Regions from separate parts of the Pseudomonas fulva genome, predicted to be linked through region 2. Evidence: predicted binding sites of a transcription regulator. Region 2 holds the regulator's gene; each other region holds the start of a gene.
The links. The regulator FliA, encoded in region 2, starts transcription of late flagellar genes. The targets are predictions, from matches to a motif close to CTAAAGTTTNNNNNNNNNNNGCCGNTAA.
Positions count from the first base shown of each region.

Region 1: a site for FliA is predicted at 2,060-2,087, ahead of K8U54_RS20285 (methyl-accepting chemotaxis protein). Genes of this name have one in related genera too.
Region 3: a site for FliA is predicted at 2,257-2,284, ahead of K8U54_RS23780 (methyl-accepting chemotaxis protein). Genes of this name have one in related genera too.

Region 1 is NZ_CP082928.1:4,399,111-4,403,246, forward strand. Features, by position in the region: one part of gene K8U54_RS20280 (IS5 family transposase) at 1-223, shown strand, start outside; gene K8U54_RS20285 (methyl-accepting chemotaxis protein) at 220-2,019, opposite strand; gene K8U54_RS20290 (L-talarate/galactarate dehydratase) at 2,278-3,438, opposite strand; gene K8U54_RS20295 (LacI family DNA-binding transcriptional regulator) at 3,737-4,136, opposite strand, start outside.
Region 2 is NZ_CP082928.1:4,786,812-4,790,947, forward strand. Features, by position in the region: gene flhF (flagellar biosynthesis protein FlhF) at 1-1,196, shown strand, start outside; gene fleN (flagellar synthesis regulator FleN) at 1,284-2,123, shown strand; gene fliA (RNA polymerase sigma factor FliA) at 2,120-2,863, shown strand; gene K8U54_RS22135 (chemotaxis response regulator CheY) at 3,060-3,434, shown strand; gene K8U54_RS22140 (protein phosphatase CheZ) at 3,454-4,136, shown strand, end outside.
Region 3 is NZ_CP082928.1:5,142,322-5,146,457, forward strand. Features, by position in the region: gene K8U54_RS23765 (sensor histidine kinase) at 1-37, shown strand, start outside; gene K8U54_RS23770 (NADPH-dependent FMN reductase) at 121-717, opposite strand; gene K8U54_RS23775 (Na+/H+ antiporter family protein) at 912-2,228, shown strand; gene K8U54_RS23780 (methyl-accepting chemotaxis protein) at 2,337-4,019, shown strand; gene K8U54_RS23785 (AI-2E family transporter) at 4,115-4,136, shown strand, end outside.

The DNA.
Region 1 (4,136 bases), 390 kb from region 2:
CCCGCTGCGTGCCATGCCCCGCAAGCCTCGGCCTGGCCTGCCCCGACTCTTTGATCGTCCAAAGTATCGGCAGCGGAACATCATTGAGCGGATGTTTGGCTGGCTGAAAGAGAACCGCAGAATAGGTACTCGCTACGACAAGCTGGCGAGAAGCTTTTCAGCCATGGTCACGCTGGCCTGCAGCCTGCGTTGCATGCGTCAGTACTTTTCGTACAAAACCTAGGATTTGCCCAGCAGCCGCGAGGCATCGAAGCCCATGCGCATGTTGCCCCAGTGGCGGCCTTCGAAGAAGAACGGCACGTCGATCTCGGTCATGATCTCGCCGGTGTCACGCAGGTAAGTCTGCAGCAGGAAGCGCTGGGTGTTGCTCGCCGCGCGCAGGCCCACCGGGTCGGAGAACATGCGCTTGTTGCGGCACACCGGCAGGTCGACGGCGCGATCGCCCGTCGGTGCCTTGGATACCCAGCTGTTGTTCACCGGGCAGTAGCCCTTGGTGTCGACGATAAAGGTCACGATGCCCCCAGGGGTGCCCTTGGTCAGGCGGTCGATCTCTTCCTGGCAGATCTGCGCGAAGCGCTCGGTGTAGCCGGTCAGGTACTGCTTCGGATCGGTGTTGGGAATCAGCTTGTAGTTCTGGTCGAACAGGTTGACGCCTTCGCGCTGCAGCGTCGCCAGGCGCGCCTGCAGGGCGTCCCGGCACCCGGTGGCGCGGGTGATGGCGGCATCGAGCTCACCCTCGCCGAGCACGAAGCGGCCCAGCAGCGTCTGCACCCGTTCGGCCACGGCGGACAGGTCGCGCGTGGCGGTGGCCGAACGCTGCATGCGCTGGTCGATGGCCTGGCTATCGGCATGGATCTGGGTGACGCGATCATTGATGCCGGTATTGGCATCGGCGACCTGCTGGATGTGCTCGGCGATCTCCGCCAGCTTGCCGTTGGTGGATTCGAAATCACTGATCATGGTCTCGAAGTGGCCCGTGGCGCGCTCGACCACCACCTGGGTTTCCCGGGCGCTCTGGCTGATGCGCGCGGTCTGCTCGTGGGTGGTGCTGACTTCCTTGAGCATGGCGTCGATGTTCTGCGAGATATCGCCGGTGGCGCGGCTGACGTTCTGCGCCAGGGTGCGAACCTCGTCGGCGACCACCGCGAAGCCACGGCCGCTTTCCCCGGCACGGGCCGCTTCGATGGCCGCGTTGAGGGCCAGCAGGTTGGTCTGCGAGGAAATCTGCTGGATCAGCCCGACCACCGACTTGATGTTCGAAGATCGCTCGTTGAGCGCCGAAACCAGGGTGCTGAATTCGTTGAGGCTGGTGGAAATGGCGCTGATGTTGCCGGTCACTTCCAGCAGTTCGGCGTAGGAGTCCTGGGCCATGCTCAGGTTGTGCGCGGTGGTGCCGGAGATCGCCTGGGTCTGCTGCGATACCTCTTCGATGCGGCCGACGGCGCTGTTGCTCTCGCTCATCACTTCGTTGGCGAAGCGCGCCTGGTGGGTGGCGCTGTCGCTGGAGTCGCTGATGTTCTTCAGCGAGCGGGCGGACTCGACGGCGATCTGCACGGTCAGCGCCTGCACGTTGCTGATGATCTCGCGCTGCTTGGCCAGGAAACGGTTGCAGGTGCTTGCCAGGGTGCGGATTTCATCGTGGGTGAGCAGGGGCAGGTCGCGGGACAGGTCGCCTTCGCCGCTGGCGATCTCCTCCAGGGCGCGGGTCATGTTGTCGACCGGGCGCACGATCAGGTGGCGGAAATACCAGACCATGAAGCTGACCATGCCCAGGGTGAACAGCGCGCTCAGCGCCAGGGCGGTGCCCAGGGTGTCGAGCTTGTCTTCGACCTGCCTGAGCAGCACCGGGTCGAGCTGCGCGCCGTGCAGCAGTTGCACGATGTCCGCGCGCAGGCTGAGGGCCACCCAGACCAGCAGACCGCTGACCAGCACCAGCAGGAACAGGCTGGACAATTTCTTGGTCAGGGTATCGAAAAAGTGCATCTCGATAGAATCGTACAGCGACTTCAACGACTGCATGCCGCAGCTCCTGGCAGAGAATATCCTTGGAATTTTTATTACTTCGACCGGCCGGTCAGAACCTTTAATTAAAAAGTCACCGGTTCGACGACGTTGCACGCGAGATTCTGGCGGAAAGCCCGCAAGGGGCGCGCAGTGTAGTGCCTCGCCTGTTACGGTTAAAGAGTTCAGCATACAAAAAAATGACGTCAATTCACCTGGGGTGAAGACCATTACCGGCGCCATGCCGGTAATGGCTGTTCCGCTCGGGGCACGGCGTCAGCCGCGCTTGCCGAACTCCACCTGCTGGGCCGTCCAGCCGGCCACCCGTTCACTGAGCGAAAGGCCCAGGCCAGGGCGGTTCGGCACCTGCATGCGGCCGTCGCGGGTTTCCAGGCGTTCGTTGAACAGCGGCTCCAGCCACTCGAAGTGCTCCACCCAGGGCTCGGTGGGGTAGGTAGCGGCCAGGTGCACGTGCAATTCCATGGCGAAGTGCGGCGCGAGCATCAGCCCGGCCTGTTCGGCCATGGCGGCGATCTTCAGGAACGGGGTGATGCCGCCCACCCGCGGAGCATCGGGCATCAGGTAATCGGCACCACGGGTTTTGATGAACTCGGCGTGCTCGGCGACGCTGGTGAGCATCTCGCCGGTGGCGATCGGCGTGTCGAATGCGCCGGCCAGGGCGGCGTGGCCCTCGGCGTCGTAGCAGTCCAGCGGCTCTTCGATCCACACCAGGTTGAACGCCTCGAAGCGCCGGCACATGCGCTGGGCGGTGGGGCGATCCCATTGCTGGTTGGCATCGACCATCAGCGGGAAGTCATCGCCCAGGTGCTGGCGAATGGTGCTGACGCGGTGCAGGTCGAGGGCTGCGTCGGGCTGGCCGACCTTCAGCTTGATGCCACCGATGCCTTTCTCCCGGGACAGGTCGGTATTGACCTTCAGCTCGTCCAGTGGCGTGTGCAGGAAGCCCCCTGAGGTGTTGTAGCAGCGTACCGAGTCGCGCTGGGCGCCGAGCAGGCGGGCCAGGGACAGCTTGGCGCGCCTGGCCTTCAGGTCCCACAGGGCCACGTCGAAGGCGCCGATGGCCTGGGTCGACAGACCGCTGCGGCCCACCGAGGCGCCCGCCCAGCACAGCTTGGTCCAGAGTTTCTGGATGTCGCTGGGGTTTTCGCCGAGCAACGCCGGGGCGATCTCCCGGGCATGGGCGAACTGGCCGGCGGCGCCGGCGCGTTTCGAGTAGCTGAAGCCCAGGCCGCGATGGCCGTCCTTGCTCTCGATCTCCACGAACAGCAGGGCGATCTCGGTCATCGGCTTCTGCCGGCCGGTCAGCACCTTGGCATCGCTGATCGGGTTGGCCAGGGGCAGAAACACCGAGGCGATGCGCACCCAGGCGATCTGGTCCTGGTCGGCGCTGCCGTGGGGGAGGGTGTGTTCACTCACGCGGATTACCTCGCTTGACGTTCTCGTTGAGCGCCAGGTGACGGAAAGCCCTGGCGTGAAGGCGGACGTTAGGCTGATTAGGTAATCATTCAAGCGACTGGGCAGGGCTTCAGGGCTTCAAGGCAGCAGCGGCCATCGTTGCTTCACCTGTGGGAACGGGCGGGGGCGCCTGGTCCATGCCCGTGATTTTTCGCGGGCATGGCCCGCTCCCACAGATAATCACCAGTCCATCCCACGAGGACGACCGGCCGCTTCTGCCACCAATCGGCCAAACAGCAAAGTCGAGGATTTCGGCGCCTCAGGCGCTCTGCCGCTCGACGATGCTGAAGCCGGTATCGATGCGCACTTTCACCGGTTCCTCATCAGGATGGTCGAGGCGCTGCAGCAGGGCACGGGCGGCCTGCAGGCCGATCTCGGCGCCGTTGATACGCACGGTGGACAGCGACGGCTGCAGGTGTGCGGCGATGTTCAGGTCGCCGAAACCCATCACGGCCAGATCGTCCGGCACGCGGATGCCGCGCTCGGCGGCTTCAGCCAGCACGCCATGGGCCAGCGTGTCGGAGCTGCAGACCAGCACCTCGGGGCGCTCGCCGGCAGCCAGCAGGCGCCGTAGCCCCTGGCGCCCCAGGTCGACCGTCGCCGGTGGCGGCAGCACCACCCGGGGCACATCGTCGATGCCCTGGCGGGCCAGTTCCTCT
Region 2 (4,136 bases):
TGGAATTGACGGCTGCGCTCGATTATCAGGCTCCGCCGGTACCGGCGCGGCAGGCCAACCCCGCGCTGGAAGCCGAGCTGCGCAAGACCCAGTCGAAGATTGCTTCGGCCCATGCCGAGTTGACCACGCGCAGCCAGGCCGATGCCGGCAAGGACCGTCAGCTGTTTGGCGCGGCGCCTGCCGCGCCGTCCGCCGACAGCCTCGATGCCGTGTTGCAGCGCCAGCAGCAGAAGCCGGCTGCGGCCTCGGTCGATCAGTCGGCGCTGGATTCCATGCGCTCCGAACTGCATGGCCTGCGTGAGTTGATCGAAATGCAGATGGGTTCCATGGCCTGGGGGCAGATGCAGGCCCGGCGTCCACAGCAGGCCACCTTGTGGCGTCGCCTGCAGCGTATGGGGCTGCCCGCCGAGCTGGCGCGCACGCTGCTCGAGCGCGTGGCCTCGATCGGCGATCAGCGTCAGGCCTGGCGCATGGTGCTGGCGCACCTCGCCCACTCGATCCAGACGCCCAAGCAGGAGCCGATGGAAGAGGGCGGTGTGATCGCCCTGGTCGGCCCGGCCGGCATGGGCAAGACCACCACCCTGGCCAAGCTGGCCGCTCGCTACGTACTCAAGTATGGTGCCGCCAGCATCGCCCTGGTGAGCATGGACAGCTACCGCATCGGTGCCCAGGAGCAGCTCAAGACCCTGGGACGGATTCTTGGCGTCTCGGTGACCCAGGTCGACCCCGGTCAGTCGCTGACCCAGGCCCTGGCGCCGTTGGCGCGCAAGCGCGTGGTGCTGATCGACACCGCCGGCCTGCCCGCCAACGATCCGGCGCTGCGCATGCAACTCGAGGCGCTGGCCAGTCGCGGCGTCAATGCCCGCAATTACCTGGTACTGGCCGCCACCAGCCAGGCCCAGGTGCTCAAGGCGGCCTATCACAGCTACAAGCGTTGTGGGCTGGCCGGCTGCATTCTGAGTAAACTGGACGAGGCGGCCAGCATGGGCGAGGTCTTGGGCCTGGCTATTGGCCACCGCCTGCCGGTAGCCTACCTGGCGGATGGTCCGCGCATCCCGGATGACGTGCACGTGCCGCGCAGCCACCAGCTGGTCAGCCGCGCCGTCGGGCTGCAGGCGCCGGACGAGCCGAGCGAAGACACCATGGCCGACATGTTCGCCGGGCTTTATCAGAACCCGGCCAGGCAGGCCGGTTGAACGGGTTGAGTGTGGCGAAGCGCTGGTCGTGCTCGCCGCGACAGCGCACAATGGCCCCAGGGCCCACAGTGAAGTTAGATAAGGTGTATAGATAACATGGGTATGCATCCCGTACAGGTGATCGCGGTGACCGGCGGCAAAGGCGGCGTTGGCAAGACCAATGTGTCGGTGAATTTGTCACTGGCGCTCGCCGATCTCGGTCGGCGCGTCATGCTCATGGATGCCGACCTTGGCCTGGCCAACGTCGACGTGTTGCTCGGCCTGACCGCCAAACGCACCCTGGCCGACGTCATCGACGGCCAATGCGATCTGCGCGACGTGGTTTTGCAGGGCCCCGGTGGCATTCGCATCGTGCCCGCGGCCTCCGGCACCCAGGCCATGGTGCAGCTCACGCCCATGCAGCATGCCGGCCTGATCCAGGCCTTCAGCGACATCAGTGACAACCTCGACGTGCTGATCGTCGACACCGCTGCCGGCATCGGCGACTCGGTGGTCAGCTTCGTGCGCGCGGCCCAGGAAGTGCTGGTGGTGGTGTGCGATGAACCGACCTCCATCACCGATGCCTACGCGTTGATCAAACTGCTTAATCGCGACCACGGCATGAGCCGTTTCCGGGTGCTCGCCAACATGGCGCACAGCCCCCAGGAAGGCCGCAATCTGTTTGCTAAGCTGACCAAGGTGACCGACCGTTTTCTGGATGTCGCGCTGCAGTATGTCGGCGCGGTGCCCTACGACGAATCGGTTCGCAAGGCCGTACAGAAACAACGTGCGGTGTATGAGGCGTTCCCTCGTTCGAAGTGCGCGCTGGCGTTCAAGGCGATTGCCCAGAAGGTCGATGCATGGCCCTTGCCGGCCAACCCGCGTGGCCATCTGGAGTTTTTCGTGGAGCGCCTGGTGCAACAACCGACTGCAGACACGGCTGTATGACGACAGCCTCTGGACTCCGAATGTACAGCAAGGCAACAGCACGAGATTCACAGCATCAGTTGATCGAGCGCCACGCGCCGCTGGTAAAACGTATCGCCTACCACCTGTTGGCCCGCCTGCCGGCCAACGTGCAGGTCGACGATCTGATCCAGGCCGGCATGATCGGCTTGCTCGAGGCGTCGCGTAAGTACGACGCCGGCAAGGGTGCCAGTTTCGAAACCTTTGCCGGCATTCGCATCCGCGGCGCCATGCTCGACGAAGTGCGCAAGGGTGACTGGGCGCCACGCTCGGTGCACCGCAACAGCCGCATGGTCAGTGATGCGATACGAAAAATTGAGGCCAGAACCGGTCGTGACGCTAAAGATCACGAGGTTGCTGCCGAACTCCAATTGAGTCTCGAAGATTACTACGGCATTCTTGGCGACACTTTGGGCAGCCGCCTGTTCAGTTTCGACGACCTCTTGCAGGAAGGCGAGAACGGCGGCCTGCAGGAAGACACGAGTTCCCTGCATCACGGGCCATCGCATGAGCTGGAAGACACCCGTTTCCAGGCCGCGTTGGCCGATGCCATCAGTAATCTGCCGGAGCGTGAGCGGCTGGTGTTGTCGCTGTATTACGACGAGGAGCTGAACCTCAAGGAAATCGGCGAGGTACTGGGGGTGAGTGAGTCGCGGGTCAGCCAGCTGCATAGCCAGTGTGCCGCGCGTTTGCGAGCGCGGCTGGGGGAATGGCGCGCATAGGAATTTGTTCAGGGGTTGGAGTTGGTCGAGCCAGTCCTTGTGGTAAATGCAGGACAGCAGGGCGGGGCACACAGTGAACGCAGCAAAGCCGAGCGCATGGGTTGCGGCGTTCAGCCAGGCCGGTTTCACGATTAATAAGCGCTGCACAAGGTTGCAGGCGTTTTAGGACTGTACGGAGGTCGACTTGGACAAGAACATGAAAATCCTCATCGTCGATGATTTCTCGACGATGCGACGGATCATCAAGAACCTCTTGCGTGATCTGGGGTTCACCAACACGGCAGAGGCTGACGACGGCACCACCGCGTTGCCGATGCTGCAGAGCGGCAGCTTCGATTTTCTGGTAACCGACTGGAACATGCCGGGCATGACGGGCATCGACCTGTTGCGCGCGGTGCGTGCCGACGAGCGACTCAAGCACCTGCCTGTGCTGATGGTCACGGCGGAAGCCAAACGCGATCAGATCATCGAGGCCGCGCAAGCCGGTGTGAATGGCTATGTAGTCAAGCCGTTCACCGCTCAGGTGCTCAAGGAAAAGATCGAGAAAATCTTCGAGCGGGTTAACGGCTGATGTCTGCCGCGAGGTTGTTATGGAACACCATGAATCTAACGAGGTTGACCTCGAGTCGACCCTGAAAAGCAATGCCCGCCAACTGGTCGACAGCCTCGAACAGGGCAACTTTGGCGAAGCCGTACAGCTGATCAACGAACTGAACAAGGCGCGCGACCGGGGTCTTTACCTCGAAGTCGGCAAGCTCACTCGCGAGTTGCACAACGCGATCGTCAACTTTCAGCTCGATCCCCGGGTACCGCATGCCAAGGAAGTCTCGCAGATCGCCGATGCGACCGAGCGCCTGAACTATGTGGTCACCATGACCGAGCGTGCGGCCAACCGCACCATGGACCTGGTCGAGCAGAGTGCGCCGCTGGTCAACGACCTGAGCAGCGAGGCCGATTCGCTCGCCGAGGATTGGGGCCGTTTCATGCGCCGCGAAATGAGCGCCGAGGCGTTCCGTGAACTGGCCAAGCGCATCGAGCTGTTCCTGGCGCGCAGCCAGCGCGACACCAGCAAGTTGTCGGGGCATCTCAACGACATTCTGCTGGCGCAGGATTACCAGGACCTGACCGGCCAGGTGATCAAGCGCGTCACCCAGTTGGTGACCGAGGTCGAGAGCAATCTTCTGAAACTGGTGCTGATGGCCAGCCAGGTCGATCGCTTCGCCGGTATCGATCACAACCACGAAGAGCTGCGTGCCGAGCAGAACAAAGAAAA
Region 3 (4,136 bases), 360 kb from region 2:
GCAGGTCAGGATCGAGCTGCCGCTGCGCGCGCGATAGTCACGCCTGAAAGCGGTTCCACGGGTTTCGCTGCGCTCTACCCAGGCCACGGGCGGATCACCTGGAGCGATCCGCCGTGTTGCTTACATGCCGTTGGTGAAGGCCGGATCACTGAGGTCGATGGCCGCACGTACGGGTTTCAGCGCTTCGCCGTACTTGGCCAGGATATCCAGGGCGTAATCGATACGGGCGCGGATGCGGCTGTCGTCTTCGCTGGCTGGTTGTTCGTCGTTGAGGACCTTGGTCACCGAGCGGACGATCAGATGCTCGGGCAGGTAGTTGATCCGGCAGTTCTTGTAGCTGGAGCTGCGCAGCTCGGCGATCGGGCTGCCGCCGCCGATACCCGACGACACACCCACCAGCAGCCCCGGCTTGTGCGCCAGCTCGGCCTTGCTGGCATAGATGAAGAAGTTCTTGATCGCCGGGCCGGCCATGCCGTTCCACTCCGGGGCGATCACCACCACGGCGTCGGCACGCTGCAGGCGCGGGCCATAGTCGGCCCAGGTGCCGGCGTCTTCGGCAGGCCACAGCGGCAGCGGGCCGCTGCCGAGGTCGATGACCTGGCTGAGCTCGGCACTGGTCTTGCCCAGGGTGATCAGCCGTTGGCGCAGGAACTGGGCCACCTTGGCGGATTGGCTGTCGGGGCGGCTTGAGCCGGCAATCAGAACGATATCGAGCATGGGATCCTCCGTTGATGATGAGGCGAGAGGCTAACGTTCGCGGCGCCAGGCGCAAAGTACGTTTGTGCTATTTGCTTAGAACCAGGCTCGACGAGAGCTCGCCTGGCGCCGATTTTTGACACCCAGGTCAGCTTCCGGCAGAGTGCGACGCTTTTTTGATTGCGCCGCGCTTGCGGTGATTCGAGGAGCCTTTCATGAACGCAGTTATCGCCGCCGTCGGCATCATGCTGATTCTCAGCCTTTGCCGGGTCCACGTCGTGGTGGCGCTGATCATTGGCGCACTGGCTGGCGGCATGATCGGCGGCCTGGGCATGGACGGTTCGCTGGCGGCCTTCAACAAGGGCCTGGGCGGCGGCGCCACCGTGGCACTTTCCTACGCCTTGCTGGGCGCCTTCGCGGTGGCGATCGCCAAGTCCGGCCTGGCCCATGCCCTGGCCGACAAGGCGCTGACCCTGGTCGGACGCCAGGAGCAGGGCGGCGGCGGGGCGCTGAAATGGATGCTGGTCGGCCTGTTGCTCGCCGTGGCGATCTCGTCGCAGAACATCCTGCCCATCCATATCGCCTTCATTCCGCTGCTGGTGCCGCCGCTGCTGTACGTGATCACCCGCCTGCAGATCGACCGCCGGCTGATCGCCTGTGTGCTGACCTTCGGCCTGATCACGCCCTACATGTTTCTGCCGGTAGGCTTCGGCAACATCTTTCTCAACGAGATCCTGCTGGCCAACGTGGTGCGCAGCGGCGTGGACGTGAGCGGCGTGAACGTCAGTCACGCCATGCTGATCCCCGCCCTGGGCATGGTCACCGGTCTGCTGCTCGCCCTGTACAGCTACCGCGGCAAGCGCAGCTACGACCTGGCGCGGGTCGAGCGCACCGAACGGGTCGACGCCAGCTACAACCGGCGCAGCCTGATCGTCGCCGGCGTGGCGGTGGCCATCGCCTTCGGCGCCCAGTTGTGGCTCGACTCGATGATCATCGGGGCGTTGCTGGGGTTCGTGGTGTTCTCCGCCTCGGGCATCGTGCGCTGGAAGGAAACCGACGACCTGTTCACCGAAGGCATGAAGATGATGGCGATGATCGGCTTCATCATGATCGCCGCCTCGGGCTTCGCCGAGGTGATGCGCGAAACCGGCGAAATCCAGGGCCTGGTCGACGCCAGCGCCGGCTGGATCGGCGACAGCAAGGGCCTCGGCGTGCTGCTGATGCTGCTGGTCGGCTTGCTGGTGACCATGGGCATCGGCTCGTCGTTTTCCACGGTGCCGATCATCGCCGCGATCTTCGTGCCCTTGTGCGTGCAGCTGGGCTTCAGCCCCCTGGCCACGGTGTGCATCGTCGGCACTGCTGGGGCCATCGGCGATGCCGGCTCGCCAGCTTCGGACTCGACCCTGGGGCCGACCGCGGGCCTCAACGTCGATGGTCAGCACAATCATATCTGGGACACCGTGGTGCCCACCTTCCTGCACTACAACCTGCCGCTGCTGGCGTTCGGCTGGGTTGCCGCCATGGTGCTGTAAGAGAGTTTCCCGGCCGTCGCCCGCCTGCTCAAGTTTTCGCAGGCGGCGGCCGATGACCCGAGCAGAAGCCAGCTATCCTTGGCTTTGTCTGGTCAAAGGAAAATAAAAATGCGCCTGACCTTGAAGTCCAAAGTTGTGCTGTTGGCCCTGGTTCCCGTTCTGCTGTTCGCCGTGGTGCTCAGCGGCGCCGCCGCCAAGGTGCTCTATGGCCTGGCGGAGCAGGAGGTCGCTGAAACCCGTGAGCGCCTGCTCGCCGAGAAACGCAACGAGCTGCAGAACTACGGCGCCATCGCCATGGGCGCCGTGCAGAGCCTGTATGACGCCGCGCCCAATGGCGACCTGGAGAGCCGCAAGCAGGCCATCGCCATCCTGTCGAAGATCAAGTACGGCAAGGACGGCTATTTCTTCGGCCACGACTCCAACGTGGTACGGCTGTTTCGCAGCGACAGCCCCGTGGATGTCGGCAAGAGCCTCAATGACCGGCAGGACGTCAACGGCGTGTTCGTGAACCGCGAGCTGGTGCGCGTCGCCAAGGACAACAGCTACTACGTCAACTATTCCTCGCCGTTACCCGGCAACGAATCGATCCAGGTGCCCAAGCTCGCCTACAGCTACTACCTGCCCAAGTGGGACATGGCCCTTGGCACCGCGGTCAACCTGGACGGCGTCGAGGCGCAGATCGTCGAAGTGCGCGCCGGCATCGACCAGCGGGTGAGCACCATCATCACCAGCATTCTGGTGATCGCCGCCGTGCTGCTGGTGATCTTCGGCGTGGTTGGCGGCATCCTCGCCAACACCTTTCTGCGCCCGCTGCAGCAGATCAAGGCCAGCCTCGATGACATCGCCGCCGGCGACGGCGACCTGACCAAGCGCCTGCCGGTCACCAGCCGCGACGAGTTGGGCGAGCTGGCCGGCTCGTTCAATCGTTTCGTCGACAAGGTGCACGGGCTGGTGCGGCAGATTACCGAGATGACCGGCCAGTTGACCGAGCTGGTTGGCCAGGTCGCCGCCCAGGCGCAACGCTCCGAGCAGGCGATGGAGCGGCAGCGCCACGAAACCGATCAGGTGGCGACCGCCATCAACGAGATGTCCGCCGCGGCCCATGAAGTGGCCAAGAGCGCCCAGGGCGCTGCCGAGGCGGCCCAGCAGACCGACCGTGAAGGGCAGGCGGCCAAGCAGGTGGTGGATGGCAGCCTCGCCCGCATCCATTCGCTGGTCGGCGACATTCGCGGCAGCGGCACCTCCCTCGATAGCCTGCAGCAGGACGTGCACTCCATCGTCAGCGTGCTCGACGTGATCCGCTCGATCGCCGAACAGACCAACCTGCTGGCGCTCAACGCGGCCATCGAGGCGGCGCGTGCGGGCGAGGCGGGACGCGGCTTCGCGGTGGTCGCCGATGAGGTGCGCGCCCTTGCCAGCCGTACCCAGCAGAGCACCCAGGAAATCCAGGGCATGATCGACCGGTTGCAGAGCGGCACCCGCGAGGCGGTCAATGCCATGCGCCAGTCGAGTGACGCCGGCGAGATCACCAGCGAGCAGGCCAACAAGGCTGGCGCCTCGCTGGATGCCATCGCCGGGTTGATCGGCACCATCAACGCCATGAACGCACAGATCGCCAGCGCGGCCGAGGAGCAGACCGCGGTGGCCGAAGAGATCAACCGCAGCGTGCACCAGATTGCCGGCGCGGTGGACAGCGTCGCCGAGGAAACCCGCCAGGGTGCCCAGACCGCACGCAGCCTGGCGCAGCTCGGTCAGGGACTGGAAAGCCTGGTGCGCCAGTTCCGCATCTGAGCTGTCGAGGCGAGCAGGGACGCTGGCCTGAATAAGAGTGCACTTTGTCGGCGGCAGGGGAGACTAACGGGCATATCCCCTCCTGTGATCCGGCCATGCAGACAACGTCCCTCGAAA